Regions from separate parts of the Carnobacterium pleistocenium FTR1 genome, predicted to be linked through region 1. Evidence: riboswitches for the same ligand, from Rfam matches in the RefSeq annotation. Region 1 holds a riboswitch; the other holds the start of a gene.
The links. Region 1 has a riboswitch for FMN ahead of BP17_RS07875 (ECF transporter S component). Riboswitches for the same ligand answer to the same signal wherever they lie in the genome.
Positions count from the first base shown of each region.

Region 2: another riboswitch for FMN. It lies ahead of ribD (bifunctional diaminohydroxyphosphoribosylaminopyrimidine deaminase/5-amino-6-(5-phosphoribosylamino)uracil reductase RibD); the one in region 1 lies ahead of BP17_RS07875 (ECF transporter S component).

Region 1 is NZ_JQLQ01000002.1:1,594,573-1,597,755, forward strand. It holds gene BP17_RS07870 (helix-turn-helix domain-containing protein) at 1-919, opposite strand, end outside; gene BP17_RS07875 (ECF transporter S component) at 1,450-2,031, opposite strand; FMN riboswitch at 2,173-2,296, opposite strand; gene BP17_RS07880 (sensor histidine kinase) at 2,376-3,183, opposite strand, start outside.
Region 2 is NZ_JQLQ01000002.1:2,150,831-2,154,013, forward strand. It holds gene BP17_RS10565 (riboflavin synthase) at 1-640, opposite strand, end outside; gene ribD (bifunctional diaminohydroxyphosphoribosylaminopyrimidine deaminase/5-amino-6-(5-phosphoribosylamino)uracil reductase RibD) at 659-1,738, opposite strand; FMN riboswitch at 1,884-2,000, opposite strand; FMN riboswitch at 2,152-2,266, opposite strand; TPP riboswitch at 2,433-2,546, shown strand; gene thiW (energy coupling factor transporter S component ThiW) at 2,677-3,183, shown strand, end outside; gene thiM (hydroxyethylthiazole kinase) at 3,173-3,183, shown strand, end outside.

The sequences.
Region 1 (3,183 bases):
TAGATACCTTGAAATCCGGAAAAATAATGGCTAATTCAATAATGTGTTCTGAAATAGTGTTGATTTTTAGTTTTCTTCTCATAGCAATTTTTTCAATCGAGAGTCCTTCTTCCAAATATTGAGCCGTTAATTTGGTACTTTGGCTTAGACTGCTGAATCGATCTCTAACACATTCTTGATAAATAAAATAAAATAATGGATAATTTTCTTTTTTATCGTTTACTTTATTCATTAACTGAATAACAATACGTTGTAGTAAAAAGGCTATTTCAATTGGTTCAACTCCATATTTGACTGCTAATTGAGCACTGGTTTTACCAAATTTTTCATGACCTGTTAATTGTGATACGATTATCTCTGCATCAATCGTATTCAGTTCTTTTAGCAGTTGAATCCATTCTTTTCCAAAAGAAACAGCTAGTTCTTGTTTTTCTAATGAATTCCTTTTCAACCAATTTTTCACCCATAGTTGCCTGTTCCATTCTTTTTCAATGGGCAAATAATAGTTATTTTTATACCGTAATTCCGAAAGAACTTGAGTCAAAAATAAGATTTTTTTCCAAAACTCTTTAGTTGGTTTTCCTTGGGTCATTTGATTTATATTTATTGGATAAAAATGTTTCGAAAAATATTTTTCTACTTCTTTCTTTCCTTTTTCACAAAGATAAAGATCTTCATTGGTTTTTTTTGAATTGATCCACCCTTTGGCAATAAAACGTTGAATCATTTTATCATATTGTCCACGCTGTAAATGAGGAAAAATCGAAAAAAAGTTTATCATATGATAAGAATGAGCCTTGAATAAAATCGAGGCCGTTCTTTTCCCAGTTAAAATATGGTATAGCGTTGAAGGTTTAACAGGATGATCTTTAGAATATAATGAAAGACAGAAATACTGGCTATATAAAGATTGTTCCAAGACATTCACCCACATTCTGATTACATATAAAATTTTTTTAATAGAATATATCTATCATTAAATCTAATATACCAAAAATAATTGTTTTTAGGGAATTCTTTTCTAAATTTAAAAGAATATTAATAACAAATTTCCTATCTAGCTTGGTTATTTGACAGTTTATATGAATGCTTTTAAGGAATCTTTAAGCACTATAAATTACTAACCAGTGGTTGAAGCCTCAAGTGCTAGGGGCACCTGGGGCGAGAAAAAGCGCAAGATGGTCAGTGATCATGCTTGTACGTAGTTCAAGCAACTACAGTCATGACAAAGTGGACATTGGGTCTGCTTCTTGGAACACCTTCTAAAACACCTTCTAGAACACCATTTCAGGTGTACTGGCTCTACACAAGCAAACACGTTACATCATAAAAAAATTTCTTTTTAAAGCATCCTTACCGTTTGGCGGAGAACCAAAAAATAGACCCTATAGAAAGCACTTTTTTTAGTGTCCGTTCTATAGGGTCCATTTTAATTTTTAGGTTTCTTTTTTATTTAAAACTAACTTTTGTCATTTGATTACGAAATAACCAAGTTTTTAATTTTGCAAATAGTAAAATAAATACAGCACTTACTATTGCTCCTTTTATTATATTAAAAGGTATAACACCCATTAATAGATAATCACTAATAGGTCCTACACTAAAGTTTAATAATCTTAAATATAAAGGAAGCAATAAGAAATAATTTACAACTGATAGAACGACTGTTAATGATGCAGTTCCAATCACATTTGCAAAAATAATATTTTTTGTATCATGAATTTTAGACTTCATAATCAAATAAATCGGTAATGTATACGCGATTGAAGCGATAAAACTTGCAGTATCCCCAATAGGATATCCTGCATCACCGCCCGTTTGGATATAATGAAGCAATGAACGAATAAACGCAATCATTATTCCACCAACTGGACCGTATAAAAACATACCAACCAAAACAGGAATGTCACTAAAGTCTACTTTTAGAAAAGTAACTCCTGGAATTATTGGAAAGCCAAATGAAATCAAAATGGTTGAAAAAGCAGCCAACATGGCGATTCCCACCATTTTTTTTGTATTACTAGTTTGCATAAAAATCCTCCTAAAAGGATTCATCAGCCTAGGCATTTCTGAGTCTATTCAAATAAAAAACAATATAAAAATGCTCGTCTATGTTATCTTCAGATAGATAACTAAACAGAGCACTTGAACAATGATACCTATTCAAATAAACTCCATCTTCTTTATCCAGACTTTACTGTCGGTACTGGAATTTAACCAGTTCAACTAAATAATGCTATTTAGCTCGTGGACTATACCACCGGTCGGGAATCTCACCCTGCCCCTGAAGACGAATCTTTATATTTTTTTTAACAAGTTCATTGTATAACATAAGAAAATAAAAATCAACATATTCCTTACTTTTAATTAGTATATTAATCTAAATAGGGTAAATGAATAATAAATCTCGTCTGTTCATTTACTTTACTCTTAACTTCAACAAATCCACTATGTGCTTCCACAATGTTTTTTACGATTGATAAACCAATGCCTGTTCCCACTTTATTTCCTTTTATAACCATGCGAGATTTATCCGCTTTGTAAAAGCGATCAAACACATAAGGAATGTCTTCTTCTGAAATTCCAGTTCCATTATCGACTACTTCAATTAAAACTTCATCCATAATTTTATCTAAATGAACCAAAATTTCTACTTTTTTACTTTCTTTTTCTACCAAACTAGTGTGTCTAATAGCATTATTGATCAAGTTTACAAATACTTGATTCATTTTATCCTCATCCATAAAATATGAATTTAAATTTGGATCAATTTTCAAATTCAATTGGATATTATTTTTCTCAGACATAGTAGCAAACCGAGTAAATAAGTTTTCAAAAAAATCTTCAAAATTAACATCCATCTTTGTCAACTTGATGAAACCGGCTTCCATCCTAGAACTATCGAGCATTTCATTCACCATACGATTCATTCTAATGGATTCTTCTCCAATTATTTTGGCCATTTCTTTTTTTTCTTCTTGAGTTTCAGCCACATCATCTAAGATAGCTTCACTATATCCTTGTATCATAACTAAAGGTGTTCGCAATTCATGAGAGATATTATTTATAAAGTCATTTCTCATAATATCAAGTCGTTTTTCTTTTGTTATGTTTTGAATAGATACTAATACACCACGTACACTTTCTAGATTTTCATCAAATAAAGGTATTAAAGTTATCTTG
Region 2 (3,183 bases), 560 kb from region 1:
TTTCTTTTAAAAAGCCTTCCGTTACTTGACTCTCTTGAACAGCATTTTTTGAATTTATTCCTAATAATTTTTCGACATATTTCCCAATCATATCGCATTCAAGATTGACAGTGTCTCCGGTTTGCTTTTGTAGCAGCCCGGTTTCTTCTCCAGTGTGCGGGATGATAGAGACTTGGAAAGACTGCTCATCCACTGTTACGACCGTCAAACTCACCCCATCAATAGCTATAGAGCCTTTTTCAATAATATACCGTAACAATTCAGGACTTGTTTCGACTGTGATCCAAACGGCATTGTCATCACGCCTAAATTCTTTTATCTGCCCCGTCCCATCGATATGCCCACTAACAATATGTCCGCCAAGACGCGTTGCCAAACTTAGTGCTCGTTCCAAATTAACGTGACTTCCGGGAGCTAATTCCCCTATGTTTGTTCTTTTTAAAGATTCGGACATGACATCTGCTTCAAAAAAATCTTTTTCTATTTTTGTTACAGTCAAGCAAATACCGTTTGTCGAGATGCTGTCTCCGATAAGCGTTCCTTGCAACACTTTTTGACCTTTAATTCTAAGAACCGAGGATTTTTCAGCTTGTTTGATTGATTTGATGGTTCCCATTTCTTCAATAATTCCAGTAAACATATCTTACCTCCAATGAACCTATTTTTTCTTATCAATGTAGCCTTCCAAAAACAAGTCTTCTCCGACCATCACAGCCGTCATCCGATGAATTGGAAACGCCTCTTTTAGTGATAGAATACCTGCTCCTTCAACTGCTGTTTTAGCATCTTTTCCTCCGATGATTTTTGGGGCAATATAAGTCTGTACTTTGTCTACGATGTTTTCTTCCAAAGCCGAAAAGTTTAAAGTAGCTCCGCCTTCCAACAAAATACTATCGATACCCCTAGCACCTAATGTTTTCATTAATTCTTGCAAATTTACTCTTCCAGCTTTTTCTTTAGTCACAATAATTTCAATACCCATTTGCTTTAATGTTGCTACTTTTTCTTTGTCGGCTTTGCTAGTTGTAGCAATAATTGTTTGAGCTTCCTCTTGATGAGTCAATATGGTTGAAGCGATTGGGATCCTCAGCTGACTATCCACAACGATTCTAATTGGATTGTTGCTATTGGGCATTCTAGAGGTTAATTGTGGATCATCTTTTAGTACTGTTTCGATTCCTACCATGATTCCAGACAACTCATGTCGCAAAACATGTACTTGTCTTCTAGCGGGTTCACCCGAGATCCATTGAGATTCGCCTGTTACTGTGGCTATTTTCCCATCTAAGGACATGGCATTCTTCATAACCACAAAAGGTTCTTTAGTGACAATGTATTTCATAAAAACTTCGTTCAACTGTTGACTCTCTTTTTCCAGAATACCTGTAACTACTTCAATTCCATTAGCACGAAGCCTTTCAATTCCTTTACCAGCAACTAATGGATTTGGATCGAGCGCTCCTACAACTACTCGTTTAATTTTTTTATCTATTAATAAATCTGAACAGGGAGGTGTTTTCCCAAAATGCGAACAAGGTTCTAGCGTAACATACATCGTTGCGCCGGCCACATCTTCTTCTGCTGACGCAATAGCATTTACCTCCGCATGTGCTTGCCCATATTTCTCGTGATAGCCTTGTCCAATAATTTTCCCAGCTTTTACAATGATAGCTCCAACTAAGGGATTGGGAGCTGTCCAGCCCTTCCCTTTTTTGGCTAAGTCTAGCGCCATTCTCATATATTGTTCATCCACTACTCTCACTCCATCCAAAATAAAAAGAAAGCCCAAAGAGTTTATGCTCAGGGCTTTCGTCATTTTTGTTTGTAAGGCTCAACAAATAAATCCGTGTACACTGTACTCGGCTACTTTTGAACTCTTTAAACTGTGTCTTCGCTTTATCCAGACTATAACTGTCGGCTTCGGAATCTGACCGAATCTGCCTTACGGCTCGTGGGCTTTTACCACCGGTAGGGACTCGCACCCTGCCCTGAAGACTATTTAATTTTTATATTATTACACAAAAAAGCCCTAGAATTTCCATCCAGGGCTTTGACTTATCGTTAAATAAGGCTATTTAATAGATGCTTAATAAACTTAAGATTCCTTTATATCTCAAATAAGACTAAAGTTATCCTCGTTTTTCTGCAATCACTTGTCTTCGCTTTATCCAGACTATACTGTCGGCTTCGGAATCTGACCGAATCTGCCTTGCGGCTCGTGGGCTATACCACCGGTAGGGACTTGCACCCTGCCCTGAAGACTATTTACTTTTATAATGTAAGACTATCTTTAAACACAATGGAAGTCAACAGTTATTTTTTCCTTTACTTCTGCACCGTTTTCAAAAATTACGATTAAATTTTCAATCGATGTCAAATAACTATATATTTAACCAAATATGTGGTACTGTTTATTTAATTAAATAGATAACTAAAACCACTAGGGGAGCTTGTTGCTGAAATGCTATGGCTGAGAGAGGTAAAAACCTGACCCTTAGGACCTGATTTGGCTAAGACCAGCGTAGGAAAAGTGGAATAGATAACGACTAATACAGCAACTTTACTTATGGAAATTGTATTTAAGTTACAGATAATGGAACACCACTTTTTGTCCTTCATGGATATAAAAGTGGTGTTTTTTAGTTATACACTAGTACATGAAAGGAGAACTAAGAATTGAACAATAAAAAAATGGCTCAAACAGCTTTAATCATAGCAATTGGTTATGTTGGCAGTAGCTTAATTGTTATCCCTGTAGGTTTTGTACGCATTTCTCCCTTACAACATATGATGAACTTATTAACCAGTGCCTTATTAGGTCCGGGGTATAGTGTACTGCAAGCCTTTGGTGTATCGTTGTTGCGCAATCTTACCGGAACGGGATCTATCTTAGCATTTCCAGGTAGTATGATTGGGGCTTTATTATCCGGAATATTCTTTTTGTACCGTAGAAAAATTTGGTCATTGGTTTTTGGTGAATTGTTAGGTACTGGAATCATTGGCTCACTCCTCAGTTATCCTATCGCTCGACTTTTCCTTTCTCAAGAAGCGTCGTTATTTGCCTTTCTTCCTGGCTTCTTTATCAGTTCATTGGTAGGAACCCTCATTGGGTATTTACTTTTGAAGCAGTTAATTAAAAGAAAAATAGTTCATTTAGAGGAGGAAGAAAAAGTTGGGAAAATT